DNA from 3 places in the Streptomyces sp. NPDC048441 genome. Region 2 is predicted to be linked to each of the others. Evidence: riboswitches for the same ligand, from Rfam matches in the RefSeq annotation. Region 2 holds a riboswitch; each other region holds the start of a gene.
The links. Region 2 has a riboswitch for thiamine pyrophosphate ahead of thiC (phosphomethylpyrimidine synthase ThiC). Riboswitches for the same ligand answer to the same signal wherever they lie in the genome.

Region 1 (10,459 bases), on a different contig from region 2:
TTCCAGGCCGTGGCGAACAACCTCGCCGCCCACATCGCCAAGACGTCCCCGGCCGACCTCGAGGCGCTTCTCGCGTCCGAGATCGAGTCCGGCAAGACGGTCCAGGCGTACGTGGACGAGGCCAACGCCAACCTCGGCGAGAAGATCGTCCTGGAGCGCTTCGCGCAGTTCTCGGGCACCTTCGTCTCCGCGTACATGCACCGCACCATGCCCGACCTGCCCCCGCAGATCGGTGTCCTGGTCGAGCTTGACAAGGCCGACGCCGGTCTCGCCAAGGGCATCGCGCAGCACATCGCCGCCTTCGCGCCGAAGTACCTCTCCCGTGAGGACGTCCCGGCCGAGGTCGTCGAGTCCGAGCGCCGCGTCGCCGAGGAGACCACCCGCGCCGAGGGCAAGCCCGAGGCCGCGCTGCCCAAGATCGTCGAGGGTCGCGTCAACGGCTTCTTCAAGGAGGCCACCCTCCTCGGTCAGCCGTACGCGCTCGACAACAAGAAGTCCGTCCAGAAGGTCCTGGACGAGGCCGGTGTCACCCTGAAGCGCTTCTCGCGCATCAAGGTCGGCATCTGAGTCCGTACCGCGATCGACGGTAGACCCCGCTAGGGTCGACAGCGGTCGCCCGCGTACCCCACGCAGTGCGCGACGTACGACCGCAGATCTGACGAGGAGGCCATTGCCGAGCATGGGATGCGAACAACACCCCACCGGCAGTGGCCTTCTTCGTATGTGCGCCGAGCAAAAAGAAGCGAGAACTCCATGACCACCAAGGCCGACACAAACAGTGGTGACGACAAAGTCGCCGGTCGTTTCCTGCTGAAGCTCTCCGGCGAGGCATTCGCCGGCGGGGGCGGCCTTGGCGTCGACCCCGATGTGGTGCACGCGATCGCCAAGGAGATCGCCGCTGTCGTACGCGACGGTGCCCAGATCGCGGCCGTCATCGGCGGCGGCAACTTCTTCCGTGGCGCGGAGCTCCAGCAGCGCGGCATGGACCGCGCGCGCTCCGACTACATGGGCATGCTCGGCACCGTCATGAACTGCCTTGCCCTGCAGGACTTCCTGGAGAAGGAAGGCATCGAGTGCCGCGTCCAGACCGCCATCACGATGGGCCAGGTCGCGGAGCCGTACATCCCGCTGCGTGCCGTCCGGCACCTGGAGAAGGGCCGTGTGGTCATCTTCGGTGCGGGCATGGGTATGCCGTACTTCTCCACCGACACCACCGCGGCGCAGCGCGCCCTTGAGATCGACGCCGAGGCCCTGCTCATGGGCAAGAACGGCGTCGACGGGGTCTACGACTCCGACCCCAAGACCAACCCGGACGCGGTGAAGTACGACGCGCTCGGCTACGGCGAGGTCATCACCCGCGACCTGAAGGTCGCCGACATGACCGCGATCACCCTGTGCCGCGACAACAAGTTGCCCATCCTGGTCTTCGAGTTGCTGTCCACCGGCAATATCGCCCGTGCCGTCAAGGGTGAGAAGATCGGCACACTCGTGGGCGACGAGGTCACCCGCGCCTGATCTCGGGTACGCCCCCGAGGGATGGACAAAGCCCTGCCGGTCGGACACGGTGCAGGGAAAGAGACGCGACGCAGCCGACGCCCCATGGACTCCCCCTACTTCACCGTCTTGGGGGCGCCCCAAGACCACTCACAGACGCAGGAGCAAGTGGTGATCGAAGAGACCCTCCTCGAGGCCGAGGAGAAGATGGAGAAGGCCGTCGTGGTCGCCAAGGAGGACTTCGCCGCGATTCGCACAGGCCGTGCGCACCCGGCGATGTTCAACAAGATCGTGGCTGACTACTACGGCGCCCTTACGCCGATCAACCAGCTGGCCTCGTTCTCGGTGCCCGAGCCGCGGATGGCCGTGGTGACCCCGTTCGACAAGAGCGCGCTGCGCAACATCGAGCAGGCGATCCGCGACTCCGACCTCGGCGTCAACCCGAGCAACGATGGAAACATCATCCGGGTGACGTTCCCCGAGCTGACGCAGGACCGCCGCAAGGAGTACATCAAGGTCGCCAAGACCAAGACCGAGGACTCCAAGATCTCGATCCGCTCCATCCGCCGCAAGGCCAAGGAAGCGATCGACAAGGCGATCAAGGACGGCGACATCGGCGAGGACGAGGGCCGTCGCGCGGAGAAGGAGCTCGACGACACCACGGCGAAGTACGTCGCCCAGGTGGACGAGCTGCTCAAGCACAAGGAAGCCGAGCTGCTCGAGGTCTGAGGGCTCGAGGTCTGAGGACTGAGGAATCCGATCCGTGAACGACTCTTCCTGGGGGGCGCCTCCCAGAGCCGGGTACTGGGGGCCGCCCGACCAGGGTCCCGCTCAAGGGGCTGCCCCGGCAGGTCCCGCGTACGATGCGCATGACTCCCTGTATCCAGCAGAGACGCAGCCCATGCCCATCGTGCCCGACGTGCCTGACCTGCCTGACGTACCCCAGGAGCCCATGCCCAGCGCATCACAGCCCGCCCCCAAGGCGCCACAGGCGCCGCAGAAGAAGAGCGCGGGCCGTGATCTCGGGGCGGCCATAGGAGTCGGCGTGGGGCTCGGCGCGGTGATCGTCGCGTCGCTCTTCATCGTGAAGGCCCTCTTCATCGGCGTCATAGCGGTCGCCGTCGTGGTCGGCCTCTGGGAGCTCACCTCGCGGCTCGAGGAGCGCAAGGGCATCAAGGCGCCGCTGGTCCCGCTCGCGGTGGGCGGCGCCGCGATGGTCGTCGCCGGATACGTCCGCGGGCCCGAGGGCGCCTGGGTCGCCATGGCGCTCACCGCGCTCGCGGTGCTCGTCTGGCGGATGACCGAGCCGCCCGACGGCTATCTGAAGGACGTCACGGCGGGCGTCTTCGCGGCGTTCTACGTCCCGTTCCTCGCGACGTTCGTGGCGATGATGCTCACCGCGGACGACGGCGCGATGCGGGTGCTCACGTTCCTGCTCCTGACCGTGGTCAGCGACACCGGGGCGTACGCGATCGGCTGGCGCTTCGGCAAGCACAAGCTCGCCCCGCGCATCAGCCCCGGCAAGACCCGCGAGGGCCTGGTCGGTGCCGTGACGTTCGCGATGGCGGGGGGTGCGCTGTGCATGGAGTTCCTGATCGACGACGGCACGTGGTGGCAGGGGCTGCTCATCGGCCTCGCGGTCGCCGCGAGCGCGACGCTCGGTGACCTCGGCGAGTCCATGATCAAGCGTGACCTCGGCATCAAGGACATGGGCACGCTGCTCCCCGGCCACGGCGGCATCATGGACCGCCTCGACTCGCTGCTGCCGACCGCACCGGTGGTGTGGCTGCTGCTTGTCATCTTCGTGGGGTCTGGCTGACGGCTGACCTGCGTATCTGTACGCGAGGGGTTCGTTGTCCACAGGGCGGCGGGCCCCTTGCTGTATGTCTGCGACACTGGACGGACCATGCCTGTACCCGGAGAACTCACCTTCGTCGCGCCCCGCGGAGCCAAGAAGCCGCCGCGGCATCTCGCCGACCTCACGCCCGCCGAGCGCAAGGAAGCCGTTGCCGCCGTCGGCGAGAAACCGTTTCGTGCCAAGCAGCTCTCGCAGCACTACTTCGCGCGGTTCGCGCACGATCCGGAGCAGTGGACCGATATCCCTGCCGGCTCGCGCGGGAAGTTGCAGGAGGCGCTGCTTCCCGAGCTGATGTCCGTGGTGCGGCACATCAGCTGTGACGACGACACCACGCGCAAGACGCTGTGGCGGCTCTTCGACGGGACGCTCGTCGAGTCCGTGCTCATGCGCTATCCGGACCGCGTGACGATGTGCATCTCGTCGCAGGCCGGGTGTGGGATGAACTGTCCGTTCTGTGCGACGGGACAGGCCGGGCTCGACCGGAATCTGTCGACCGCCGAGATCGTGCACCAGATCGTGGACGGGATGCGGGCGCTCAGGGACGGAGAGATCCCGGGTGGGCCCGCTCGGCTCTCCAACATCGTGTTCATGGGCATGGGCGAGCCGCTCGCCAACTACAACCGCGTGGTCGGCTCGATCCGTCGGCTCACCGACCCCGAGCCCGATGGGGTCGGTCTTTCGCAGCGTGGGATCACCGTGTCGACCGTCGGGCTTGTGCCCGCCATCCACCGGTTCGCCGACGAGGGCTTCAAGTGCCGCCTCGCCATCTCCCTGCATGCGCCCGACGACGAGCTTCGCGACACCCTCGTACCCGTCAATACGCGGTGGAACGTGCGTGAGGTCCTTGACGCAGGATGGGAGTACGCCGCCAAGTCGGGGCGCCGCCTCTCCATCGAGTACGCGCTGATCCGGGATATCAACGACCACGCGTGGCGCGGTGACCGTCTCGGGCGGCTGCTCAAGAACAAGCCCGTGCATGTGAACCTGATCCCGCTGAACCCGACGCCGGGCTCGAAGTGGACGGCGTCGCGGCCGGAGGACGAGAAGGCCTTCGTGGACGCCATCGCCGCCCACGGGGTGCCTGTCACGGTTCGTGACACCCGTGGTCAGGAGATCGACGGGGCGTGCGGCCAGCTCGCCGCGTCCGAGCGTTAGGCTGGCCGGAACACAACTTCATAGCCGGAACACATCTTCATATTCCGACAGGGGAGCGCCACAGCGCTGAGAGTGCGGCACCAAGGACAGGTTGGCCGCAGACCCTCTGAACCTTGCCCGGGTCATTCCGGGTAGGAAGTTCGGACATCACTCAAGCTGTTGCGCCCTGCCCGCAGCCCCTTCAAGGCTGTGGGCAGGGCCGCGTCTCTTCCTGGTCACTCCAGGAGGAATGAACTCAGTTGAACTCAGTGAGCACCACCCGCAGCACCAAGAAGATCACCGTGACCGCGGTCGCGGTCGGCCTCGGGCTCGTCGCGCTCTCCGCGTGCGGCAGCTCGTCGGGCGGTGGCGACAAGGCTGACTCCAAGAGCGTCACGCTTGTCAGTCATGACTCTTTCAACGTTTCCAAGGACGTACTGAAGGCGTTCGAGAAGAGCTCCGGCTACAAGGTCAACGTCCTCAAGGACGGGGACGCGGGCGCCGCTGTGAACAAGGCGATTCTGTCGAAGGACAACCCGCAGGGGGATGTGTTCTTCGGGGTGGACAACACCTTGCTCTCGCGCGCGCTCGACAACGGTCTCTTCCAGTCGTACGAGGCCAAGGGCTCGGACCAGATCGTCTCGCAGTTCCGCGTCGACCAGGACAAGCATCGGGTCACGCCCGTCGACAGCGGCGACATCTGCGTCAACTACGACAAGAAGTACTTCGCCGACAAGAAGCTGGCGCCGCCGAAGTCCTTCGGGGATCTGGCCAAGCCCGCATATAAGAACTTGTTGGTGACCGAGAACGTCGCGACCTCCTCGCCCGGTCTCGGCTTCCTGCTCGGCAGCGCCGCCGAGTACGGCGACGACGGTTGGCAGGGCTACTGGAAGAAGCTCAAGGCCAACGGCGTCAAGGTCGTCGACGGCTGGGAGCAGGCCTACAACGAGGAGTTCTCCGGGTCTGCCGGGGGGAAGAAGGCCAAGGGGGATCGGCCGCTCGTCGTCTCGTACGCCTCGTCCCCGCCGGTCGAGGTGCTCTACGCGAAGCCGCAGCCCAAGGAGGCGCCGACCGGCGTCGCGACCGGTACCTGCTTCCGGCAGGTCGAGTACGCGGGCCTGCTCAGCAACGCCAAGAACGAGAAGGGCGGCAAGGCGCTTCTCGACTTCCTGATCAGTGACAACTTCCAGAACGATATGCCGCTGAACATGTTCGTGAACCCGGTGCGGGAGTCCGCCGAGCTGCCCGAGCTGTTCGTCAAGCACGGCGTGAAGATCGACGATCCGGAGACCATGGCTCCGAAGAAGATCGCCGACAACCGCGAGCAGTGGGTCAAGTCGTGGACCTCGCTCGTACTGAAGTAAGCAAGTCCCCGACGGGCAAGTCCCCGACGGGCGAGTCCCCGACGGGCAAGTCCCCTAAGGGCCAGTCCCGTAAGGGCGGCCAGTCCCGTAAGGGGCTCTCGCGTGGGAGCGCGGCGCGGCTCGGTCTGATGGCCGTGCCCGTCGCGTTCTTCGCCGTCTTCTTCGCCTATCCCGTCGCCGCCATCGTCGCGCGCGGCCTGAAGGTGGGCGGGGACTGGCAGTTCGGGCGGATCGCGGATGTCGTCGGGCAGTCCGACGTACGGCACGTGCTGTGGTTCACCACCTGGCAGGCGCTCGCGTCGACCGCGCTCACGCTGCTTGTCGCGCTCCCCGGCGCGTACGTCTTCGCGCGCTTCGAGTTCAGGGGCAAGGAAGTGCTCCGGGCGATCGTCACTGTGCCGTTCGTGCTGCCGACCGTCGTCGTCGGGACCGCGTTCCTCGCGCTGCTCGGGCGGGGTGGACTGCTGGATGAGATGTGGGGCGTGCGGCTCGACACGACTGTGTGGGCGATTCTGCTCGCACATGTCTTCTTCAACTACGCCGTCGTCGTACGGACCGTCGGCGGACTCTGGTCGCAGCTCGACCCGCGCCAAGAGGAAGCCGCGCGGGTGCTCGGCGCCTCGCGGTGGACGGCCTGGCGGACCGTGACGCTGCCCGCGCTCGGCCCCGCGGTCGCCGCGGCGGCTCTGATGGTCTTCTTGTTCACGTTCACCTCGTTCGGTGTCGTGCAGATCCTCGGCGGACCCGCGTACTCGACCCTCGAAGTCGAGATCTACCGGCAGACCGCCCAGCTCCTCGACCTGTCGACGGCCGCCGTCCTGACCATCGTGCAGTTCGCAGCGGTCGGCATGATCCTCGCCGTGCACGCGTGGACCGTGCGCAGGCGGGAGGGCGTGCTGAAGCTGGTCGACGCCTCGACGGTCCCGCGACGGCCGCGCGGCGCGGGGCAGTGGACGTTGCTCGCCGGGGTCATGGTCACCATCGCCGTGCTGATCCTGCTGCCGCTCGGAGTGCTGATCGAGCGCTCGCTGAGCGCTCCCGGCGGCTATGGCTTCACGTACTACAAGGAGCTGACCTCGGCCGACGGGGGCGCCTTCCTCGTCCCGCCGATCGACGCGGTCTGGAATTCACTTCAGTACGCGCTCGCCGCCACCGCCATCGCCCTGGTGATCGGCGGGCTCGCCGCGGCGGCGCTCACGCGGAAGGCCGGGCGGCTCGTGCGCGGTTTCGACGCGCTGTTGATGCTGCCGCTCGGGGTGTCCGCGGTGACGGTCGGCTTCGGGTTCTTGATCACGCTGGACAAGCCTCCGCTGGACCTGCGGGCCACGTGGATTCTGGTGCCGCTCGCGCAGGCGCTTGTGGGCGTGCCCTTTGTCGTACGCACCATGCTTCCCGTCCTGCGCGCGGTGGACGGACGCCTGCGCGAGGCCGCGGCCGTCCTCGGGGCCTCGCCGCTGCGGGCGTGGCGGGAGGTCGATCTGCCGATGGTGCGGCGGGCGCTGCTCATCGCCGCCGGGTTCGCCTTCGCGGTGTCCCTGGGGGAGTTCGGCGCGACCGTGTTCATCGCGCGGCCGGACAGCCCGACCCTTCCGGTGGCCGTGGCTCGGCTGCTCGGGCGGGCCGGTGAGCTCAACTACGGTCAGGCGATGGCCCTTTCGACGATCTTGATGGTGGTGTGTGCGGTGTCGCTGCTGCTGCTCGAACGGCTCCGTACCGACCGCACGACCGGGGAGTTCTGATGGCCTTGCTGGCGCTGGAGAAGGCGACAGTACGTTTCGGGGCGCGGGCCGTGCTCGACCGTGTCGGGCTCGCGGTCGACGAGCACGAGATCGTGTGCGTGCTCGGGCCGAGCGGCAGCGGCAAGTCGACGCTGCTGCGGGCGGTCGCCGGGTTGCAGGAGCTCGATGGCGGGCAGGTGTTGTTGGACGGGAGGGACCAGCGTGGCGTGCCCGCGCACAAGCGTGGGGTCGGGCTGATGTTCCAGGACCATCAGCTGTTCCCGCAGCGCGATGTGGCGGGCAATGTCGCCTTCGGGCTGCGTATGCATGGCGCTTCGCGGGGCGAACAGGCCGACCGGGTGGCCGAGTTGCTCGAACTGGTAGGGCTGCCGGGTGCGCAGCGGAGGGCCGTCGCCTCGCTCTCGGGCGGTGAGCAGCAGCGGGTGGCTCTTGCGCGGGCGCTCGCGCCGCGGCCTCGGCTGCTCATGCTCGATGAGCCGCTCGGGCAGCTCGACCGGTCGCTGCGGGAGCGCCTTGTCGTCGAACTCCGGGAACTCTTCGGTGAGTTGGGTACGACGGTCCTTGCGGTGACGCATGACCAGGGCGAGGCCTTCGCGCTCGCGGACCGGGTCGTGGTGATGCGGGACGGGCGGATCGCCCAGTCCGGTACGCCACTTGAGGTCTGGCGGCATCCGGCGGACGAGTTCGTGGCGCGGTTCCTCGGCTTCGACAACGTCGTCGACGCGACGGTGGCCGGTGAGGTGGCGGACACCGTCTGGGGCAAGATCCCGGTGCCGGAGGGTGCGCGGGACGGGCGGTGCCGGATGCTGGTGCGGCCCGCCGGCGTGCGGCTCGTGCCTGCGGATGAGGGGCTGCCGTGCGTGGTGACGGCGCGGACGTTCCGAGGGACGCATGTCGCCGTCCACCTGGAGCCTGGGGTGGGGCCGCGGCTCGAGGCGGCCTGTGCGTTGCGGGATGCGCCTGGGGTGGGGGAGGCCGTGGGGGTCGGGTTCGACGTGGGGGATGTTGTGGTTCTGGGGTGAGGCCGGGTGGGGCGAAAACCATGGTGCTCGGGGAGCCGTTGCCGATCTAGGGTGCGCTCCATGACGTCACTGGAGTACGACCGCTACTGCGCCGAAGTGGTGGATCAACTGGGCCTGCTGCGGGCCACCCTGGCCGGAGCCGATCTCTCGGCCACGGTGCCGACCTGCCCGGAGTGGACGCTGGGCCACCTCGCCCGCCATACCGGCGGTGCCGTTCGCTGGGCCGAGCAACTGGTCGCAGGCCGGGCCACGGAGGACATTCCGGAGGAGGAGATCCCGGGCATCCGCGGCCCTGAGGGCGACGATCCCGCCGCCCTCGACGCGTGGCTCGCGGAAACCGCGGAGCTCGCCGCGAAGACGTTCTCCGCCGCGCGTGCCGATACGGCGGTGTGGACCTGGGCCGAGCCGCGGAACGCCGGGTTCTGGGTTCGGCGTATGACGCATGAGGTGGCCATTCACCGGGCGGACGCGGCGATCGCCGCGGGTGTCCCTTACGAGGTCGCGCCGGATGTCGCTGCCGATGCGATCGATGAGTGGCTGGAGATCGTGCGGTACGTGCAGCGGGCCGATCCGGAGGACAGCGCCGCTGAGTTGCGGGGGGCGGGGCGCAGTATTCATCTGCATGCGACTGACGCGGCGGCGGAGCTGAACGCGGAGTGGCTCGTCGAGTTCGGTGACGATGGATTCGCCTGGCGGCGGGGGCATGAGAAGGCGACTGTCGCCTTGCGGGGGCCGCTTACCGAGGTGCTGCTCGCGTTCTATCGGCGGCGGTCGCTGGATGGAGGAGCCGTGGAGGTGTTGGGGGAGCGGGAGTTGCTGGAGTTCTGGTTGGAGCGGGCTTCGTTCGGGTAGCAGCTCATTTGCCCCCCAAGCGTTTGAAGAGCCGGGGCCCTACAAGGGGCTGAATCCCCGCAGTACGCCCGGCACCTCATCCACCGTGTCCACCAAGGCGATCCGCGATTCCATCGAGCGGCCCCGCGCCAGTGCCTGGAGCAAGGGCCATGCGGGGAGGCGTTCCGTCCAGTGTTCTCGGTTCACCAGGATCATCGGCGCGGGCCTGCCCCGCGACTCGTAGTAGTTGGGCGTTGCCGCGTCGAAGATCTCCTGGACCGTGCCGGCCGCGCCGGGGAGGAAGACCACGCCCGCGTTCGAGCGGGCCAGGAGGCCGTCCTCTCGGGTGGCGTTGGCGAAGTACTTGGCCAGCTGGGTGGCGAAGGCGTTCGGCGGCTCGTGGCCGTAGAACCAGGTGGGGATGCCCACCGACGCGCCGCCGGACGGCCAGCGCTCGCGGATGTCGAATGCGGCCCGCGCCCAGTAGGTGATCGACGGGGTGAAGGACGGCGCCTTGGCCAGGAGTTCGAGGGCCTCGTCCAGCATCTCGTCGCGGAACACGGACGCGTACGAACCCAGGTTCGCCGCCTCCATCGCGCCGGGGCCGCCGCCCGTGGCGACCGTGAATCCGGCGCGGGCGAGCGAGCGGCCGAGCCGGGCGGCGCCTTCGTACGCCTCCGTGCCGCGGGCCATCGCGTGACCGCCCATGACGCCCACCACCCGCGCGCTGAGGAGCAGTTCGTCGAGGGCGTCGGAGATCGAGTCGTCGTGGATCGCGCGGAGCATCGAGGAGAAGACGTCGCCGTCGGCCTTCGTCTCCTGGAACCAGGCGTAGGCGCGGGCGTCGGGCGTCGCCTCGTAGCCACCGTCGGCCAGGCCCGCGAACAGGTCGTCCGGGGTGTAGAGAAGACCTCGGTAGGGGTTGAAGGGGAGGCCCGGGACGGGCGGAAAGACCAGGCCACCGGCCGCCCGTACCGCGTCCGCCGCGCTGTCCTCCATGGGGCAGCCGAGGAAGAC
Region 2 (10,459 bases):
GATGTCCCCGACGAAGCGCGAGTAGTCGGACCAGTTCATGCCGAACTGGAACTCCTGGACGATGCCGGTGACGACACCCATCGCGATGTTGATCAGGAACAGCTTTCCCCAGAACTTGGTCGCCCTGAGGTAGTGCTCCTTGCCCGTGCGCACCCAGGCCGTCTCGAGGATCGCCGTGAGGGCGGCCAACGAGATCGTCAGTGGGACGAACAGGAAGTGGTAGACGGTGGTGATGCCGAACTGCCATCGCGCCAGGGTCTCAGGCGCTAGAGCCAGATCCACGTCGACTTCTCCTTACGGCCGTGATCACATCGGCAGTTTGCCCCTTTAATCCCACTGATCCTCGGAGGAACCGGGACACGCTTGTGAACGCGTTCACATTCACAAGCAATTATGTCGTACTGGCTGTCGGCACCTGGAGGGGGGTACCCCTTTACCGGGGGAACGCGAGGAAGGGCCCCCGGGGAGTTCCCCGGGGGCCCTTCCTCTTCGACGTCGGCCCAAGGCTCATGCTCCTCGCGGGCTCATGCTCCTCGCACCGGAAAGCTAGAGCTCCTTGCGGAACGCCTCCGCCGCGTGCAGGAAGATGTCGTTGGCCTCGGTCTCCCCGATCGTGGCCCGCATCCCCTCGCCCGCGAACGGCCGCACGACCACACCGGCCCGCTCGCACGCCGCCGCGAAGTCGGTCGTACGCTCCCCGAGCCGCAGCCACACGAAGTTCGCCTGTGTCTCGGGCACCGTCCAGCCCTGTGCCCGCAGCGTCTCGACCACCCGTACGCGCTCGGAGACCAACGCGCCGACACGGCCCATCAGTTCGTCCTCGGCCCGCAGCGAAGCCACCGCCGCGTCCTGTGCCAGCTGGCTCACGCCGAAAGGCACCGCTGTCTTGCGCAGCGCCGCCGCCACCGGCTCATGGGCAATCGCGAAGCCGACGCGGAGACCCGCGAGGCCGTACGCCTTGGAGAACGTACGAAGGACGGCGACGTTCGGACGGTCGCGGTAGATCTCTACGCCGTCCGGCACCTCGGCGTCGCGGATGAACTCGCGGTAGGCCTCGTCGAGGACCACCAGGACATCGCTCGGCACCCGGTCCAGGAACCGCTCGAGCTCGGCCCTGCGGACCACCGTGCCGGTCGGGTTGTTCGGGTTGCAGACGAAGATCAGCCGCGTCCGGTCAGTGATGGCGTCGGCCATCGCGTCCAGGTCGTGGACGTCCCCCGGCGTCAGCGGCACCTTCACCGACGTGGCACCGCTCACCTGCGTGATGATCGGGTACGCCTCGAAGGACCGCCAGGCGTAGATGACCTCGTCCCCCGGCCCTGACGTGGCCTGAAGCAGCTGCTGGGCGACGCCGACGGAACCGGTACCCGTCGCCACGTGCGACACCGGCACCCCGAAGCGGTCGGCGATTTCACTCATCAGGCCGGTGCACGCCATGTCCGGGTAGCGGTTGAACGTGCCCGCGGCGGCGAGCGCGCTCTCCATGACGCCCGGCAGCGGCGGGTAGGGGTTCTCGTTCGAGGACAGCTTGTAGGCCACCGGACCATCGGCCGCACCGCCACCGGCGGCCGCGGCAGGCTTCCCCGGCTTGTAGGTGGGGATACCCTCCAGCTCGGCACGCAGCCTCGGGCTCGTCTCGCTCACCGCAGTCCTCCTCTTGAACACCTGAACAGCCTGCACGCCTGAACAGTCTGACTTCAATACTCCTCACCTTATGAGGATTCAGCTCTGCTGCGAATGGGTCAGGGGAATCCACCTGCGAAGGCGCGCGCAGAGGGGGGAGCGCTCCCTGTCACAGCACGCGCCGGTAGCTCACTCCGTGGCGCGCATCACCCGTGAAGGTGAGTTGAGACCTCTTCGAGACATCGCTCATTTGGCAGGCCTTTGCACGACGACAAGTGACCGTCGCCCCTGAATCCCACCAACTCCCTTGCAATCCAAGGTCATTGACCCGCCCCAGCCATGCAGAAACGTGCCTGTCAACGAGTGAATATGCGTCCGCACTACCCACCCCCATGAGCCCTACTATCGGCTCGCCATGACAGCAGCAGGGAACCATCAGGTGAGCCGAGCGGAGACCGCCCGCCGGGGCAACCGGCAGAGCCGAGCGGGCATCAGAGACGTCGCCGCCGCCGCCGGTGTCTCCATCACGACTGTCTCCGACGCTCTTAACGGCAAGGGGCGGCTTCCGGACGCCACCCGACGCCATGTCCGCGAGGTCGCCGAACGGCTGGGCTATCGCCCATCCGCCGCGGCCCGAACGCTCCGTACCGGCAAGTCGGGCCTCATCGGCCTGACCGTGACGACGTACGGGGATGAACCTTTCACCTTCACCGAATTCGCGTACTTCGCGGAGATGGCCAGAGCCGCGACCTCGGCCGCGCTGGCCCGCGGCTACGCCCTCGTCATCCTGCCCGCCACCTCCCGGCGCAGCCCGGTCGACGTGTGGTCGAACGTCGCGCTCGACGGCACCGTCGTCGTCGATCCGTCCGACCACGATCCCGTCGTCAGCGAACTGGTGCGCCAAGGCCTACCCGTAGTGTCCGACGGTCGCCCGGCCAGCTCTCTCCCGGTCACCGCCTGGGTCGACAACGACCACGAGGCGGCGGTCCTGGAGATCCTCGATCACCTCGCGGCGGCCGGAGCCCGCCGGATCGGGCTGCTCACCGGGACCACCACGGACACTTACACCCACCTGTCCACGACCGCCTATCTGCGCTGGTGCGAACGCGTCGGACAGGACCCGGTGTACGAGTCCTACCCGGCCCACGACCCGTGCGCGGGCGCCGTCGCGGCCGACCGGCTGCTCGCGAGACCGGACCGGCCCGACGCCGTCTACGGCCTCTTCGACCCGAACGGCACCGATCTCCTCGCAGCCGCCCGCCGGTACGGACTGCGCGTCCCCGACGATCTGCTGCTCGTGTGCTGCAGCGAGTCGACGGTCTACGCCACGACGGAACCGCCCATCACCACGCTCTCGCTCAAACCGCGGCGCATCGGCACGGCCGTGGTGCAGCTCCTCATCGACGCCATCGAAGGGCTCGATTCAGGCCGACCCGTCGAGCAGGTGATACCGACGGAGCTGATCGTGCGCACCTCGTCCGAGCGACGTCCACCGCGCACGACGGTCAGCCCTCCCCGCTCACCCGGACCCGGTTGAGCGTGCCGGCCGGCGGGGAGGAACACCCCGTCGGCCGGTGCCGCCAAGCACTGACCGACACTGAACCAACACTGATCGGCCCTGATCGGCACTGCCACGTCGTGATCTGCGGGGAAACCCCTACCCAATTCGGGAGAAAACCTCGGTGAACTGGGGTTCAGCACTGATTCACCACCCCTGGTGCACCACACAGCGCGAGCCGCATTCCTATGATGGGCGGACGACACCGCGGGCCGCTGCGACCAAGCAGTCCGATCTCGGTGCAGATGCGGCGCAATGGTGGTGGAGGGGTCGATGACTCAGGGGGCCGGTCAGGGACCCGATGTGCGGACGGCGACGTTGCGCGACTTCCGCGTACCGGCGTACGTCCATGAGACCGGTCCGGTGCAGGGAGGTTCGGTGAGCATGGTGGGTCCGGACGGCTCGAGAGACAGCCTCGGGGTGCCGGGAATGCCGGAAGCACCGGGAATGCCGGAAGCACCGGAAGCACCGGAAGCAGGCGACGGCTACACCCCGACCCAGCGCGACCTGCCCGTCATCAACCGCGGCGACACCGTGCGAGTGGAGGTGCAGGCCATGCCCGAGCCTCCCCAGGCGCCGGCCGCCGAGGAACACGGCCCGCTGTACGTCGTGGGCGATGTGCACGGCTATCTGGACGAGCTGCTCGCGGCGCTCCAGGAGCAGGGCCTCATCGACGCGGACGGCGACTGGTCCGCGGACAACGCGCGCCTCTGGTTCCTCGGCGACTTCACCGACCGCGGCCCCGACGGCATCGGCGTCATCGACCTCGTGATGCGCCTGTCCGCGCAGGCGGCCGCCGCCGGCGGCTACTGCAAGGCCCTCATGGGCAACCACGAACTGCTCCTGCTCGGCGCGAAGCGGTTCGGCGACACCCCGGTCAACTCCGGCGCGGGCACCGCCACTTTCCAGGCCGCCTGGCTCCTGAACGGCGGTCAGAAGACCGACATGGAGCGCCTGGAGGACCACCATCTCCAGTGGATGGCCCGCCTCGACGCGATCGAGTCGGAGGACGGGCATCTCCTGATGCACTCCGACACAACCGCCTATCTGGATTACGGCGACTCGATCGAGGCCGTGAACGACACGGTCCGCGAGACCCTCACGCGCAACGACGCGGACGAATGCTGGGACCTCTTCCGGAAGTTCACCAAGCGCTTCGCCTTCCGTGACGAGTCAGGCCCCGCTGCCGTACGCGAACTCCTCGACATGTACGGCGGCCACCGCATCGTCCATGGTCACAGCCCTATCCCGTATCTGCTCGGCGATGTCGGCTCCGAGGACGACTCGGACGGTGGCGGCCCCGTCATCGAGGGACCGCACATCTACGCAGGCGGCCTCGCCATCGCCATGGACGGCGGAGTGACCATGGCCGGAAAGCTGCTGGTCTGCCAACTTCCCCTGGATAGCTGAGCGTTCTCCGGGCAGGCACACGAGTACAGGATCACGCTGGCCAGGGGGCCTATTTCTGGAAACCCCCTGTCACCGCGTGCCGTCACGGCTCTACCATCGGCTTATCCGTAGCAGGCTCCCCTCCGTTTCTGCCCGACGGCTCGCACCCATGCGAGCCCCAAGCCCTACGGAGCATCGGGGGATGCACATGAACAGCGCTCCACACCTGCTGAATGAGGACCGCCCCGAATTCGAGCGGATCCTCGATGAGGCGCTGCGCACCGCACCAGATCGTCCTGATCTCGCCGCAGTGGGCGAGCGGCTCAATCCCGAGCAGCTGCGCACCATGGCACTGAACGCCACTGCGCTGATCACGGCCGCCGCCACGACCGAGTACGCGACCTACGTGAAGATCCGCGAGGAACTGCGCGAAAGCGGATCTGCCGCATCATCGATCCAGGAGAGGGGCAGCGAAGGGCCGGCGGAAACCGGCTCGGGCGGCCTCGGTCTCGCCACCACGATGGGGGAGGTCACCGCCCAGACGTCAGGGGCGGGGGCGATAGCGGTAGTCGCCGTGCTCGCACCCGTGCTCGCGGGGGCGGCCGCCGCGATCTTCCTGCTCGTCGGCTACATCCTGAAAATGCTCAACCCCGAGCCCGCCTTCGCGGACACCCTGATCACCGCGGGATGGCTGTTCGGCGCGCTCACCGCAGGGGGCATCCTGGTCGCCGCGATCGGTCTGCTCCTGGCCGCCCTGCGCAACGGCTCCACCTCGCTCCAGGCCGGTGCGTACGGCGAATGGAACGAGGAGGTGGTCCGCGCCAGGGAAGCCTGGGGCGAGGCACTCATGGAGCGCGGCGTCCTGCCGTTCCTGCGGGAAGCACTCGCGGATCCGGGGGCGGCACACGTGGCCCGTACGCCATCGACGGACCCGAGCCGCATACCCCAACTCGGCTATCACAGGCCGGGGTTCAGCAGCCCGGACGGCGGCCCGTCAAGGCCGCGCCCGAGCTACTCGAGCCCGGACTTCTCAAGCCCGGACTTCGGCGGCCCTGACCACAAGCCGGAGTAGTGCGCGACGCTGCCTCGGGCGGGCGCGAAGCCCGCCCGAAGCGCGGTGCGTACCGACCGATGCCCGGTCGGCGGCGGTGCGTGACGCCGCTCAGTCGGCGATCGGCAGATACACGCGGTTTCCTGCTGCCGCGAACTCCTTGGACTTCTGGTCCATGCCCGCCTTGATCTCGTCCTGCGTGCCGCCGTGCTCACGCCGGATGTCGTGCGAGATCTTCATCGAGCAGAACTTCGGCCCGCACATCGAGCAGAAATGCGCCGTCTTCGCGGGCTCCGCCGGCAGCGTCTCGTCGTGGAACTCCCGTGCCGTGACCGGGTCGAGGGCCAGGTTGAACTGGTCCTCCCAGCGGAACTCGAAGCGTGCGTCCGAGAGCGCGTCGTCCCAGTCCTGCGCGCCCGGGTGCCCCTTGGCGAGGTCCGCCGCGTGGGCCGCGATCTTGTACGTGATGACGCCGGTCTTCACGTCGTCCCGGTTGGGCAGGCCCAGGTGCTCCTTGGGCGTGACGTAGCAGAGCATCGCCGTGCCCCACCAGCCGATCATCGCGGCGCCGATGCCGGAGGTGATGTGGTCGTACGCGGGCGCGATGTCCGTGGTCAGCGGGCCGAGCGTGTAGAACGGCGCCTCCTCGCAGATCTCCTGCTGAAGGTCGATGTTCTCCTTGATCTTGTGCATCGGGACGTGCCCGGGGCCCTCGATCATGGTCTGTACGTGATGACGCTTGGCGATCGTGTTGAGTTCCCCGAGGGTGCGCAACTCGGCGAACTGCGCCTCGTCGTTGGCGTCCGCGATCGAACCGGGGCGCAGGCCGTCGCCGAGCGAGTACGTCACGTCGTACGACGCGAGGATCTCGCAGAGCTCCTCGAAGTTCTCGTAGAGGAAGCTCTCCTTGTGGTGCGCGAGACACCAGGCCGCCATGATCGAGCCGCCGCGCGAGACGATGCCGGTCTTGCGGTTGGCGGTCAGCGGGACGTACGGAAGGCGCACGCCCGCGTGCACCGTCATGTAGTCCACGCCCTGTTCGGCCTGCTCGATGACCGTGTCCTTGTAGATCTCCCAGGTCAGCGCCTCGGCCTGGCCGTCGACCTTCTCCAGGGCCTGGTAGAGCGGCACGGTGCCGATGGGGACGGGGGAGTTGCGCAGGACCCACTCGCGGGTGGTGTGGATGTTGCGCCCGGTGGAGAGGTCCATGACCGTGTCGGCGCCCCACTTGGTCGCCCAGGTCATCTTGTCCACCTCCTCCTCGATGGAGGAGGTGACCGCGGAGTTGCCGATGTTGGCGTTGACCTTCACCAGGAACTTCTTGCCGATGATCATCGGCTCGATCTCCGGGTGGTTCACGTTGGCGGGGATCACCGCGCGGCCCGCGGCGACCTCCGCGCGCACGACCTCGGGGTCGAGGTTCTCGCGGATCCCGATGAACTCCATCTCGGGCGTGATCTCACCGCGGCGGGCATACGCGAGCTGCGTCACCGCCTGGCCCTCGCGGCCCCTGCGCGGCTGGCGCGGGCGGCCGGGGAAGACCGCGTCGAGGTTCTTCAGGCCGCCGCGCGGTGAGGTGTGCTTGATGCCGTCGTCCTCGGGGCGGGGCGGACGGCCCGTGTACTCCTCGGTGTCACCGCGGGCGATGATCCAGTTCTCCCGGAGGGGCGCGAGGCCCCGGCGGACGTCGGTGTCGATGGACTCGTCGGTGTACGGCCCCGAAGTGTCGTACAGGGTCACGGCCTTGCCGTTGGTGAGGTGCACCTGGCGGACCGGCACCCGCAGGTCGGGGCGTGAGCCCTCGACATACGCCTTGTGCCAGCCGATGGACTTCCCGGCCTCCGCGGCGACGGTCTCGTCGTTCCCGCCGTTCTCGTCGCTGCTGGAGGCAGGCGTGCGTGTGTCCGATGTGGTCATGAGACCTACTCCCTACGCCGGCATTACCCGGTAACAGGTTCGGCGGTCGACGCAGCGAATCCCGTACGGCTCGTGCACTTTTTGTGCCGCTTCGTACGGAGGTCAGCGCCCTCTCAGCCCGGTGCTCCGAGCTCCCGCGATTGCAAAGGTGCCCCCACGCTAGCGTCCTGTCGGGCGCGCTGAACAGAGGGCCCCCTCCGTTCTTGCGATGATCGGGCAGTGACCACCACACAACCGCCGTCCCAGCCGCCCGCCCAGAACCCGCCGCCGGACCCGCACGGCCACTCCCACAACCACGGCCCGGCCGCGCCCGTCTCCAAGCATCTGCGCAAGGTCATCGCCGCCGTGCTGATCCCTTTCGCCGTGGCGGTCGTCGTAGGACTCGCGGTGCTCTGGCCCGGCGGCGCGCCCGCCCATGAGCGCACCGGAGTCGGCTTCGACCGGCAGACCCAGTCGGCCACGGTGACGAAGCTGCAGGAGCTCCCCTGCTCGGACGTGAACGCCTCACAGACCCCGCCCAACGGCGACACCTCCACCGCTGAGGGCCAGTCCGCGCAGTCCCGGGCGAAGGGCACCTGCAAGAAGGCCACGATCGAGGTGACGAGCGGCAAGGAGAAGGGCCGCACCTTCACCGAGATCGTCCAGCCGGACTCACCGCGGCAGTTGAGGCAGGGCCAGCAGGTGGTGGTCGCCTATGAGCCCAAGGCTCCCGACGCGCTGCAGTACTCGGTCACCGATGTGAACCGGAAGTTCCCCATGGCGCTGCTCGCCGGGATCTTCGCCCTCGCCGTCGTCGTGGTGGGCCGGCTGCGCGGCATCATGGCTCTGGTCGCACTGGCGTTGAGCTTCCTCGTCCTCACCTTCTTCATCCTTCCCGCGATCCTCCAGGGATCGAATCCGCTGGTCGTGGCGGTGATCGGGGCCAGCGCGATCATGCTGATCGCGCTCTATCTCTGCCACGGACTCACCGCGCGCACATCAGTGGCTGTCCTCGGCACGCTGATCTCTCTGCTCCTGATCGGGCTGCTCGGCTCGATCTTCATCGGCTGGGCCTCCCTCACCGGCAACACGGACGACAACACGGGCCTGATCCACGGCCTGTACCCGTCCATCGACATGAGCGGTCTGCTCCTCGCCGGCGTCATCATCGGCTCGCTCGGCGTGCTCGACGATGTGACCGTGACGCAGACCTCGGCGGTCTGGGAACTGCACCAGGCCGACCCCACCATGGGCTGGCGCGGCCTGTACCGCGCCGCCATCCGCATCGGCCGCGATCACATCGCCTCGGTCGTCAACACCCTCGTCCTGGCCTACGCGGGCGCCGCGCTGCCCCTGCTGCTGCTCTTCTCGATCGCCCAGAGCAGCGTGGGCACGGTGGCCAACAGCGAGCTGGTGGCCGAGGAGATCGTCCGCACCCTGGTCGGCTCGATCGGCCTGGTCGCCTCGGTCCCGGTGACGACCGCACTCGCGGCCCTCGTGGTCTCGGCCGACCGCGGGACCCCCACGGGCCGCGCGACCCGCGTGACAGCCACCCCAGGTGCTCCAGGTACTCCAAGCGCTCCCGCACCCGCACCCGCACCCGCCAAGCAGTCCCGCGGCGGCGGCGGGGGACGCCGCCGCAAGCACTGAGCCGCCGATGCCACGAAATGCACCAATATGCCAACCGGCTCCGTCCGTTGATCCGCAGGTCAGCCCGCGCTCTGCTCCTCGGCGAGGATCCGGTCCAGCGCCTCGTCCAGGTGCGTCTCGAAGTCGGCCAGTGCACGCTCCTGGCCCAGCGGCACCAGCTTGTCCGTACGGTCCAGGAAGGCGAGCAGCGGCGGGATGCCCACCCGGAACAGCGCCTGGTCCGCGCCGACCTGAAGCCTGATGAGGACCTCCTCGAGCAGCTCGGGATCGGTGGGCGCGATGCGCACGTCCCCGTCCCCGCACGCCCTGCCCACCCCGTCGATCAGCAGCTCGCGCCCGAAAGTCCAGGTCACGGGGGCGTCTCCGGGGAGGTGGAAGGTCAACCGGATGGCGTAGGGATCGCCGGTCTCATAGCTCAGTTCCACCGGGATACGGAACGACAGCTCCTCGGACACTAGGAAGTTCATCATGACCTCAGCCTGAACCGACTCGCGCATCGCCCGCCTACCCCGTCGCTAAACCTCGACTGGCCAGGAACCAACTCCCTGACACTCATGGCATCTTGCTTAACGTACACATCAGATCACAAGGAGTGAGTTTTCAGATGCTGATAGAGAAGGCAAGTGTCCCTAGTAGCTTTCCGATCTCACCTTGCAACCGCTCGGCTGCGGGCAGAAGCCGCTCAGCTTGGTAGGAGGGAACAGAAATGGCCATCGTGGCCGCTGTGTTACCCGCAGTGATCGGAATAGCGGCGCAGACCGTTCCCAACGCGTACTCCTGCCGCTCCACCACGGGCCGCATCCGCCCCATCCCGTTCAGGCGGCGCATGAGGCTCCGGTCGTCACGGACCGAGTACCGAGTGATCGATTGCACGGGATAGCGGTCGAGGTGGTCCTGCCGCTGTTCGTCGTCGAGTTGGGCGAGCAGACACTGCCCGATCGCATGAGCGTGGCCGGTCTCGCGGAAGTCGGCCCACTCCTCCACCGCCGGATTCCCCGGCGTGTCCGCGACAGCCACGACCTCGATCTCGCCCTCGCGGTAGACGGCGAAGTACACCGGTACGCCGATGGCGTCGCGCCAGTGCTCCAGGGCCTCGCCGATCATGCCGCGACGATTCTGCTGTGCCCCGCTGGCGCTCATTCGCTCGGCCGCCTCGCCGAGCACGAACACGCCCTTCTCCCGGCGCAGATAGCCTTCGTGCGTCAACGTGCGCAGCAGGTGATAGGCCGTGGGAAGCGCCAGCCCTGCCTCTCGGGCCAACTGCTTGGCGGGTGCCCCCTCCTGGTGCGAGG
Region 3 (10,459 bases), on a different contig from region 2:
CCGCGGCTGCAGGGCCCCGCGCTCACGCAGGACGTCACGCAGGGTGCACCCGGCGACGTACTCCATCGCCAGATAGACGTACGCACCGTCGGCACCCTGGTCGAACAGCCCCACCACGTTCGGGTGCGAGAGCCGGGCGATCGACTTCGCCTCGCGGATGAAGCGGTCGACGAACGAGACGTCGGCGGCCAGCGTCGGGTGCATCACCTTGAGCGCGAGCACGCGGTCGAGGCGGGTGTCCACGGCCCGGTAGACCGTGGCCATCCCGCCGACCGCGATCCGTCCGTCCACGCGATAGCGGCCGTCGAGCACCTGGCCGACGAGCGGGTCTTGAAGGGTCGTGTCCACGCAGGGAGTCTACGAGCCACCGCTGACACCGTTGCCCGTCCGGGTGTCCTCGGAGCTCGACTGCAGCCGACCTGTAACAGGCGTGCGGCACTGTGCGGCGCTGTGCGGCACTCAGAACGCGGGCCGCTCCGGATCCAGCCGGGCCAGGCCCTCCGCGGGAGACGACGCCTCGGCGAAGTGCCGCCGGGGAATCCGCCCGGCCCGGTACGCGAGGCGCCCCGCCTCGACCCCGTGCCGCATGGCCTCGGCCATGAGGACCGGCTCCTGGGCCCGCGTCACGGCGGAGGCGAGCATCACACCCGCGCACCCCAGCTCCATCGCGAGCGCCGCGTCGGACGCCGTCCCCGCCCCCGCGTCCAGGATCACCGGCACGCGTGCGTGCTCGACGATCAGCTGGAAGTTGTGCGGGTTACGGATGCCGAGCCCAGAACCGATGGGGGAGCCGAGCGGCATGATCGCCGCACAGCCCACGTCCTCCAGCTTCCGGGCCAGGACAGGATCGTCGTTCGTGTACGGAAGCACCGTGAAGCCGTCGTCGACCAGGGTCTCGGCGGCGTCGATGAGCTCGATCGGGTCGGGGAGCAGAGTGCGCTCGTCCGCGATGACCTCCAGCTTGATCAGGTCACTGCCGAGCGCTTCGCGAGCGAGCCGGGCGGTCAGGACGGCCTCGCCCGCGGTGAAGCAGCCCGCCGTGTTCGGCAGGACCCGGATGCCGAGCCGGTCGAGGACGGAGAGCACCGAGCCCTGCACGCCGGGATCGAGGCGGCGCATCGCGACCGTCGTCAGCTCCGTTCCGGAGGCGACGAGGGACCGTTCCAGGACGTCCAGGCTCGGCGCACCGCCCGTACCCATGATCAGGCGCGAGGAAAGGGTGAGCCCGCCGATGACGAAAGGGTCGTCTGCCATGGTCGGTTCAGCCTCCTTGGACGGCGGTGAGGACTTCGACACGGTCGCCGTCGGCGAGTGCGGTGGTTGACCACCGCGCGCGCGGGACGACGGTTTCGTTGAGCGCGGCGGCGACGCCGGAGGGCGCGACGGTGAGGGTGGCGACGAGGGCTTCGAGCGTGGTGCCCGCGGCCACATCGCGCACTTCCCCGTTGACGGAGACGGCTGTACCGGCTGTATCGGCTGAGAGGGTCATGCGGGCTGCTCCATGAAGCGCTTCGTAAGAGGGGTGCGGACAAAGCGCAGGGGAGTGAACCCCCGCGCCTCGTCGGGCAGTTCACCGGTGGTCAGGGCGTGCGCCATGACGTCGCCGGTGATGGGCGTGAGAAGCACGCCATTGCGGTAGTGCCCGGTGGCCAGCTGGAGGCCGGGGAGCGCGGTCGGGCCGAGCAGGGGCGCGTTGTCCGGGGAGCCGGGGCGCAGACCCGCGCGGGTCTCGGTCAGCGGGAGTTCCGTGATGCCCGGTACGAGTTCGTGGGCGTCCCGAAGCAGCTCGTACACGCCGCCCGCGGTGACCGTCGTGTCCCAGCCGAGCTCTTCGCTGGTCGCGCCGACGACGAGCTCGCCGTTCTCGCGCGGCACCAGATAGACGTGGCTGCCGCGCACGACGGCGCGCACGGTGCGGCTCAGGAACGGCGCGTAACGCTCCGGCACCGTGAGCCGGAGCACTTGCCCCTTCACGGGGCGTACGGGCGGCAGCACGCCCTCCGGGACCCCTGCGAGGCGCCCGCTGAGGCTGCCGCCCGCGAGCACGGTCAGACCGGCCTCCAGGGCGGTGCCGTCGGCGAGTACGACTCCGGTGGCCCGGTCCCGTACGACCGAGAGGCGCTCGGCCCACACGCGGTGGAAGATCACTCCCGCCCGCTCGCAGGCCACCAGGAGCGCGGCGGCGAGCCTGCGCGGGTCGACCTGGTGGTCGCCGTCCACTCGGAGCCCGCCACGGACTCCCGGCGCGAGCATCGGCTCGAGGCGGCGGCACTCGCGCCCGCTCAGCCACTCCGACGTGAGCCCCGACTGCTGCTGAAGGGTGTGCAGTTCGCGCAGATGGGCGCGGTCGTCGGAGTCGAGTGCGACGGCGAGCGTGCCTGACGCGCGGTAGCCGAGATCGCGGCCGCTCGCCTCCGTGAGCTCGGCCGCGAACTCGGGATAGCGCTTCGCGGAGGCGAGATTCAGGCCGAGCAGCGCCTGCTCGCCGTAGTGCAGCTCGGTGACGGCGGCCAACATGCCCGCGGCGACCTGCGCCGCGCCGCCGCCGGGATCCGGGTCCACGACCGCGGTGGACAGGCCGCGCTGTGCCGCGCGCCAGGCCGTGACCAGGCCGATGATGCCGCCCCCGACGACAACGACGTCGTTCGTGCTGTTCGTCGTACGGGGTGATGTACGTGGATGCATGGGCGTCCAGCCCCTCCCTTCGCCGGCATGACCCGGATCAGGTTCGTACGGTCGGAGGCCGTCCCAGCCTCCCTCTCAGCCCGGTGCGTCCGGGCTCCCGCGAGTGTTTCGCACCGGCCACCCTAGCCCGTCGCGTCCGACGACAGTAGGGGAGCTGCCCGCGCACGGGCAGTGACGGTGTGTCAGAGATCTCCTCGTCGCACTCTGAGGCGTGCGACGCCCGCCGCCCTACAGTGATCGGGTGAGTGAGCAGCGGAGGCAGACAGAGCGGCGGATCGTCATCGTCGGCGCGGGGATGGCCGGGGTGCAGACCGCCGTGGCCCTGCGGGACCAGGGGTTCGCCGGTGCGGTCACCCTGATCGGCGCGGAGCCGCACCAGCCGTACGACAGGCCGCCGCTGTCCAAGGCAGTACTGCTCGGCAAGGCGGAGGGCTCCGCCTTCGACATCGACTTCGAGGCGCTCGGCATCGAGCTGAGCCTGGGCCACGAGGTCACCGGCGTCCGTCCAGCCGCCCACGAGCTGGACACCTCGTCGGGGCCCGTGCCCTACGACGTCCTCGTCATTGCCACCGGCGCCCAGCCGATCCTGCTGCCCGGCGCCTCCGGAGTGCCCGGTGTCCATCTGCTGCGCACCCTGGACGACGCCGAACGGCTGCGGCCTGTGCTGGCCGAGCAGCACCGCATCGTGGTCGTCGGCGCGGGCTGGATCGGCGCCGAGTTCGCGACCGCCGCACGCGAGGCGGGCTGCTCCGTCACCGTGGTCGAGGCCGCCGGGCGCCCGCTCGCGGGGGCGCTGCCCGCCGAGGTCGCGGCGCCCATGGCGGCTTGGTACGCGGACTCCGGAGCCGAGCTGCGCACCCACGCGCGCGTGGAGCGCGTCGAGCCCGGCAGTGTCCTCCTGGACGACGGCACACGGCTGCCCGCGGACGCGGTCGTCGTCGGCATCGGCGCCCGCCCCGCCACGGACTGGCTCGGGGGCTCCGGCATCACCCTGGGCGCCCACCGGGAAATCGTCGCCGACGACCACCTGCGTACGTCGGAACCCGATGTGTACGCGGTCGGCGACTGCTCCTCCTTCCCTTCGGGAAGGTATGGCGAGCGACTTCTCGTTCACCACTGGGACAACGCACTCCAGGGCCCGCGCACGGTGGCGGCGAACATCATCGGCGAGACCCCTTCGGCGTACGACCCGGTCCCGTACTTCTGGTCCGAGCAGTTCGGCCGCTTCGTGCAGTACGCGGGCCACCACGCGCCCGCCGACGAGCTGATCCGGCGCGGCGACCCCTCGGGCGCGGCCTGGACGGTGTGCTGGCTCAGGGAGGGCGTACTGGTGGCGGTCCTCGCTGTGGGCCGCCCCAGGGACCTGGCCCAGGGCCGCAAGCTGATCGAGGCGGGCATGCGCCTCTCCCCTGAGCTGGCATCGGATCCCGCGGTGCCGCTGAAGAAGGCAACGCTTCCCTAGCCCTGGGGCAGCCCCGGGGCGCACCCTGTGCCCGGCCGGTGTCAGTGGCCAGCGATACGCTTGACCCGTGACCGAGATTGACGCAAAGACTGATGCTCTCGTCCCCGAGTGGCTCCACCTCCCCGACATCGCAGAAATGCTCGACGTCGAGGTGACGCGTGTGCGCCAGCTGGTCAAGGAGGGCCAAGTGATCGCCGTGCGCCGTGGTGAGAACCGCGCGCTCGCGGTGCCGGCCGCCTTCATCGACGGCGACAAGATCGTCAAGGGCCTGACCGGCACCTTGACGCTCCTGAGGGACGACGGCTTCTCCGACGAAGAGATGCTGGAGTGGCTCTTCACTCCCGACCCGACCCTGCCCGGCACGCCCGCGCAGGCCCTGAGCGAGAATCGCGGCACGGAGGTGAAGCGCCGCGCCCAGGCGCTCGCCGTCTGACCGACACGGAAAACCGTCCGGCGTACGGACCGGCGTGTCCCCAGGGACGCGCCGGTCCGTACGCCACCGACCCCGGGGGGACCTCTCCATGGCCACCAAGCCTGCCCGCGAGCAGCTCGCGGACGCCCGTCTCTACCTGTGCGTGGACGCCCGCAAGCGCCAGGGAGACCTCCCGGAGTTCCTCGACGCCGTTCTCGCGGGCGGCGTCGACATCGTGCAGCTGCGCGACAAGGGCATGGAGGCGGCCGAGGAGCTCGACCACCTCCAGGTCTTCGCCGACGCCGCCCGGCGGCACGGCAAGCTCCTCGCGGTGAACGACCGCGCGGACGTCGCGCACGCCATCGGCGCCGACGTGCTGCACCTGGGCCAGGGCGACCTGCCCGTGCCCGCGGCCCGCGCGATCCTCGGAGATGACGTCCTCGTCGGCCGCTCCACTCATGCCGACACCGAGGCCGCCGCGGCGGCCACACAGGACGGCGTGGACTACTTCTGCACAGGACCCTGCTGGCCGACACCCACCAAGCCGGGCCGGTACGCCCCCGGGCTCGACCTGGTCCGGTACACCGCGTCGCTCGGCACGGACCGCCCGTGGTTCGCGATCGGCGGCATCGACGCGGGAAATCTGGACGAGGTGCTCGAAGCGGGCGCCCGCCGTGTCGTCGTCGTACGGGCCATCACCGAGGCCGACGATCCGGCCGCCGCGGCGGCCGACTTCGCGAAGCGGCTGCGCACGGCCTGATCGGCGATCTTCGGCCATCCTTCGTGGAGGTTGTCCGCAGGATGGACGGGGATTGGCCGGTAGCGGTGCCCCGTCGCTAACCTGCCCGTATGGCCCTAGGCACTGCTTCCACCAGAACTGATCGCGCACGGACCGTGCGCGACATGCTCGCGACCGGCAAGACGACCTACTCCTTCGAGTTCTCGGCGCCGAAGACCGCGAAGGGCGAGCGGAACCTGTGGAACGCCCTGCGCCGGGTCGAGGCGGTGGCCCCCAGCTTCGTCTCCGTGACGTACGGCGCGGGCGGCTCGACACGGGCGGGCACGGTCAAGGAAACGCAGCAGATCGTCGCCGACTCGACGCTCACGCCCGTCGCCCACCTGACCGCGGTCGACCACTCCGTGGCCGAGCTGCGCAACATCATCGGGCAGTACGCGGATGCCGGGATCAGGAACATGCTCGCGGTCCGCGGCGACCCGCCCGGTGACCCTCTCGCGGACTGGGTCAAGCACCCCAAGGGCCTTACGTACGCCGCCGAACTGGTCGAGCTGATCAAGGAGTCGGGCGACTTCTGCGTGGGCGTCGCGGCCTTCCCCGCGATGCATCCGCGCTCGCCCGACTGGGACACCGACGTCCGGCACTTCGTCGACAAGTGCCGCGCGGGCGCCGACTACGCGATCACACAGATGTTCTTCTATCCGGAGGAGTATCTGCGCCTTCGCGACCGGGTCGAGGCCGCGGGCTGTGCGACGCCGATCATCCCGGAGATCATGCCGGTGACGAACGTGCGCATGTTGGAGCGGCTGCCCCAGCTCAGCAACGCTTCCTTCCCCTCGGCTCTCAAAGAGCGCATCCTCACAGCCAAAGACGATCCGGCGGCTGTACGCTCCATTGGCATCGAGTTCGCGACGGAGTTCTGCGCGCGGTTGCTGGCCGAGGGTGTTCCTGGACTGCACTTCATCACGCTCAACAACTCCACGGCGACGTTGGAAATCTACGAAAATCTGGGCCTGCATCACCCGCAGGCCTGACCGGCCGTACCCCTGAGGCGGCGGCCGTGGGGAGAGGGGCGTACATGGGCTGGACGGTCCTCTACATCGCGTTCGGCGGCGTCGCGCTGTGGCTGCTCGGCGAGGTGCTGCTGCAGTACAAGGCGCGGCTGCGCTGGCGGCTGCTCGCCTTCGGCGGCTTCCTCGGTGTGGTCATCGGCGTGCTGATGCCGTCGGTGGTGGTCATCGCGGTCGGTGCGATCGCCTTCGCCACGGGACAGACGTACGTGACGCTGTCGTTCCGCCGCGGCTTCTCGACCGGCTGGGCGCTCGGCGGCCAGCCGGGCCTGAGCAAGCGCCGCAAGACGACGCCGCGGGGTGCCGATGCGGCCCAGGAGCCGACGCTCCAGGTCTCCGACCTCGAGTACGAGCAGGCGGGTGCGATGGGCCCGATGGATCCGATGGGACCGCCTCCGCCTGAGCAGGCCCCGGGCGGTGTCTACGCTCCGGAGCCCCTGCCCGACGACACCGGGCAGTACGGCATCTACAGCGACCCGGCGTACGCACAGCAGCAGGCCGCCCCGGCGGACAGTGGCTACGGCTACGACACGTACTCCAACGCGGGCTATGACCCCCAGCAGCCGTACGCGTACGGCGAGACGGGGCAGCAGCAGTACGCCGCGTACTCCGACCCGTACATCGGGACGCAGACGTACGGCGGCGAGCAGCCCTACGACACGTACGGCGACCAGCAGCAGTACGCGCCCTATCCTGCCGCCGATCCGTACGGCACCGGGGCAGGGACGTACAACGAGACGCCGCCCGGCGGGGTCTGGGTGCCCCAGCAGCGCAGTGCCGAGGACCCGTACGGCCAGTACGGCGGCGAACTCCCGCCGGAGCAGCCGTATCCCTACCAGGGCGAGCAGGCCCAGGGGAACGGGTACGACGCGGGGTACAACGAGCAGTACCGGTACTGATCCCCGGAGGCCCCTGGCTCTGGCCCTCCGCCTACTGCGAGCCCCGGAAGTCCGGCCCCTCCACGATCAGCCCGGCGACCAGCGTGCCCGACATGCCCGCGTGCGGAAGCCCGCCGCCCGGGTGCGCCCAGCCGCCGACCGCGAAGAGCCCCGGCACGCGCGTGCTGTTGGACGGGTGGAGCAGCTTGCCCTCGCCCGCCGCGAGGGACGGGGGCGGGACCGCGCCACCGTCCGCGCCGGTGGCCTCCGCGACGTCGGCGGGGGTGCGGACCTCGTGCCAGAGCAGGCGCTCGCGCAGATCCGGCACCACGGCCTCGGCACGGGTGAGCAGCCGGTCCACGTCCGCCTCGGTGACCTCCGCGTGCGCGGGCACCGTGACCGTCACCGTGACCGCCTCGTGCTCGGCGTCGGGGGTGAGCGCCGGGTCGTCAGGGCGCAGCACGGTGAGAGTGGGTGCGGCGGGCAGTCCGGTGCGGTCCCCGAAGAGCCAGGTGAGCTCGTCCTCGCGGTCGGCGGTATGCAGCACCGTCCGATGAGGCGTCCCGCCCGGCCTCGGGCCGCGCAGTGCGAGCAGGATCGTGAGGCGGCTCGGCAGTCCGGAGCGGGCCCGCACCTCACCCTCCGCCCGTATGTTCACACCGGAAGCGCCGGAGGTGCCTGACATGCCGGATACACCGGACAGCAAGTCGTCCAGGACGCCGGGCGCGACCCCGGCGACCACGAAGTCCGCCTCCTCCGCTGTCCCGTCCGCGAGCTCTACGCCCGCCGCGCGGCCGTCCTTCTCGATGATCCGGGTCACCTGGGAGTCGAACGCGAACTCGACCCGGCGGGCCAGGCACCGCTCGTACACGGCCCGCGCGAGGGCGCGCATCCCGCCGCGCACGGACCATGCGCCGAAGGTGTGCTCCAGGTAGGGCAGGACGGCCGCGCTCGCCGGGGTCGTACGCGGATCGAGGCCGTGCGCGATGGCGTACTGCTCGAGGAGCGCGAGGAGGCGTGCGTCGCCGCCCAGTTCGAGTTCGGCGACCTCGGTGAGGGTGGTCGCTCGGCGCTCGCGGCGCAGGAGGCGCTTGTGCCCCGCCGCGGGGTAGGGCTCGCGGTCGGCGAGGATCTGCCAGTTCGGCCAGAGCGGCTCTTCCAGGAGGGGACGCCGGGTGCGGTCCCACGCCTCACGGGCTCGGTCCATGAAGGCGGACCAGAGGGCGCCCGCGCCGCTGCCCAGCGCCGCGTCCAGGGCCTCGCCGACGCCCGCGCGCGAGGCGTTCGGCAGATCGGTGGCCGTGCCGTCCGCGAAGACATGCCGGACCGCGGGCTCCACCTGGGAGAGCTCGACGCACTTCTCCAGGGGTTCCTTGCCCGTCTTCACGAACAAGTCGCGGTGGACCGCGGGCAGATGGAGCAGGGCGGGGCCCGTGTCGAAGACGAAGCCGTCCCGCTCGACGCTGCCCAGCGCGCCGCCGTACGTCGCCGAGCGCTCGTGCACCACCACCCGGTGGCCCGCGACGGCCAGCCGGGCGGCCGCCGCCATCGCGCCCATCCCGGCGCCGATCACCACAATCCGTGCCATGCCAGGGACTTTATCGGCCACCACTGACAGTCACGCCGGGAGCCCTCAGTCCGGCGGCCGTCCCGCGTGCGCCGCGAGCCGTTTCTCCTCGCGCCGCTGCGCCCTGCGCCGCAGGAACCGCCGGATGCGCGAGACCAGGAAGAACAGCAGCACCAGGCCGGTGACCAGCAGCACGGCCGCGATGGTCGCCGCCGCCTCCGGATAGAACATCGCGAAGCTCACGATCCCGCCGACCCCGAGATCCTCCGCCGTGCTCACGATGATGTTGCTGAACGGCTCGGGCGACGTGTTGATCGCCATCCGCGTCCCGGCCTTCACGAAGTGGCTCGCCAGCGCCGTCGAACCGCCCACCGCGCCCGCCGCCAGGTCAGGAAGCGAACCGCTCTGGCCCGCGAGCAGCGCGCCCACCACCGCACCGGACACCGGCCGGATCACGGTGTGCACCGTGTCCCACACCGAGTCGACGTAAGGGATCTTGTCGGCGACGGCCTCGCAGGCGAAGAGCACTCCGGCGACGATCAGCACATCAGGACGTTGCAGCGACTCGGGCACCTCGTCGGTGATCCCGGTCGCGCCGAAGACACCGAGCAGCAGGACAACGGCGTACGCGTTGATCCCGCTCGCCCAGCCGCTGGTGAAGACCAGGGGGAGTACGGACACGGACGCGATCGTAACCAGTCCGGAAGTCGCCGGTCTGGGGATGAGCACCCAGGTCTGAGTATCCGTACCTAGTACTGGAGATGAGTACCAGCGCGGATGGGTCCCGACCTGCGAAGACGGAAGAGTGAGGGACACGGAGAAGGGCGCAGCGCCCGTACCGCCGACACGGGGCGGCGGAACGGCGCGGCGCCCTTGGCCGCTCCTCCCACCCCACCAGAGGTGGGAGTGAGACACGGGGGACGGGGGCGACCCGGGGGTGACCACCTCGGGGGCCGAAACGGGGGTTTCGGGGGAACACAAAAGCGCCGGTCCGGTGCCGCCTGGAGATCAGGCGGCACCGGACCGGCGCTGTTTCGTACGCGGCTCAGGGCGGGCTCAGCGCCCTCCGCTCACCCGGCCCTGGAGCAGGCGCGAAAGCGCCGAGTGCACATCGTCCAGGGAGCGCTCCGGCTGGAAGGCCTGCCAGTCGAGGGCCGCCACCAGGACCATCCCGACGAGCGCCGCGGCCGTCAGGGGGATGTCGATCTCCTCGCTGAGCTCGCCGTTCTCGACGCCCCCTCGCAGTACGTCCTCGACGACGGCGACCGCCTGCTGCCTGACCACCATCAGGGTGGACTGCCAGGCGCGGTTGGTGCGCCACAGTTCGGCGACGTACAGCTGGGTGAAGGCCGGATAGCGGTCGATGAAGACCAGGCCCGCCCGGATCATCGCGTCCAGGGCGTCGACCTTGCTGCCGCCATGCCCGGCGGTCTTCTCCGCCGCCTCCTTCAAGGAGGCGGTGAGCAGTCCGACGCCATGGCGCAGCAGCTCTTCGAAGAGGACCGATTTGCTCGCGAAGTTGTAGTAGACCGTGCCCTTCGCGACCCCGGCCCGCTCGGCGATCTCGTCGACCGTCGTGGCCGAGAAGCCCTGCTCCGCGATGAGCGTGACGGCCGCCTCGTAGAGCTTCTGCCGGGTGGCTTCGCGCC

Region 1: it holds a riboswitch for thiamine pyrophosphate, as region 2 does, so the genes downstream of both, ACGFSB_RS31010 (thiamine ABC transporter substrate binding subunit) here and thiC (phosphomethylpyrimidine synthase ThiC) in region 2, are expected to answer to the same signal.
Region 3: it holds a riboswitch for thiamine pyrophosphate, as region 2 does, so the genes downstream of both, thiO (glycine oxidase ThiO) here and thiC (phosphomethylpyrimidine synthase ThiC) in region 2, are expected to answer to the same signal.

The regions. Positions count from the first base shown of each region.
Region 1 covers NZ_JBICXM010000015.1:109,363-119,821, reverse strand. Annotated here, with positions in the region: gene tsf (translation elongation factor Ts) at 1-567, shown strand, start outside; gene pyrH (UMP kinase) at 754-1,515, shown strand; gene frr (ribosome recycling factor) at 1,666-2,223, shown strand; gene ACGFSB_RS31020 (phosphatidate cytidylyltransferase) at 2,258-3,313, shown strand; gene rlmN (23S rRNA (adenine(2503)-C(2))-methyltransferase RlmN) at 3,401-4,507, shown strand; TPP riboswitch at 4,547-4,663, shown strand; gene ACGFSB_RS31010 (thiamine ABC transporter substrate binding subunit) at 4,747-5,850, shown strand; gene ACGFSB_RS31005 (ABC transporter permease) at 5,979-7,589, shown strand; gene ACGFSB_RS31000 (ABC transporter ATP-binding protein) at 7,589-8,611, shown strand; gene ACGFSB_RS30995 (maleylpyruvate isomerase family mycothiol-dependent enzyme) at 8,672-9,463, shown strand; gene ACGFSB_RS30990 (LOG family protein) at 9,503-10,459, opposite strand, start outside.
Region 2 covers NZ_JBICXM010000003.1:208,184-218,642, forward strand. Annotated here, with positions in the region: gene ACGFSB_RS08885 (cytochrome ubiquinol oxidase subunit I) at 1-282, opposite strand, end outside; gene hisC (histidinol-phosphate transaminase) at 547-1,644, opposite strand; gene ACGFSB_RS08895 (LacI family DNA-binding transcriptional regulator) at 2,039-3,160, shown strand; gene ACGFSB_RS08900 (metallophosphoesterase) at 3,440-4,591, shown strand; gene ACGFSB_RS08905 (hypothetical protein) at 4,773-5,642, shown strand; gene thiC (phosphomethylpyrimidine synthase ThiC) at 5,733-7,538, opposite strand; TPP riboswitch at 7,531-7,686, opposite strand; gene ACGFSB_RS08915 (YibE/F family protein) at 7,758-9,167, shown strand; gene ACGFSB_RS08920 (SsgA family sporulation/cell division regulator) at 9,227-9,664, opposite strand; gene ACGFSB_RS08925 (IclR family transcriptional regulator) at 9,768-10,459, opposite strand, start outside.
Region 3 covers NZ_JBICXM010000005.1:157,885-168,343, forward strand. Annotated here, with positions in the region: gene pknB (Stk1 family PASTA domain-containing Ser/Thr kinase) at 1-348, opposite strand, end outside; gene ACGFSB_RS14400 (thiazole synthase) at 460-1,254, opposite strand; gene thiS (sulfur carrier protein ThiS) at 1,262-1,489, opposite strand; gene thiO (glycine oxidase ThiO) at 1,486-2,685, opposite strand; TPP riboswitch at 2,683-2,796, opposite strand; gene ACGFSB_RS14415 (NAD(P)/FAD-dependent oxidoreductase) at 2,927-4,147, shown strand; gene ACGFSB_RS14420 (Rv2175c family DNA-binding protein) at 4,215-4,580, shown strand; gene thiE (thiamine phosphate synthase) at 4,669-5,319, shown strand; gene metF (methylenetetrahydrofolate reductase [NAD(P)H]) at 5,409-6,329, shown strand; gene ACGFSB_RS14435 (hypothetical protein) at 6,374-7,264, shown strand; gene ACGFSB_RS14440 (phytoene desaturase family protein) at 7,296-8,831, opposite strand; gene ACGFSB_RS14445 (DUF4126 domain-containing protein) at 8,877-9,491, opposite strand; gene ACGFSB_RS14450 (TetR/AcrR family transcriptional regulator) at 9,867-10,459, opposite strand, start outside.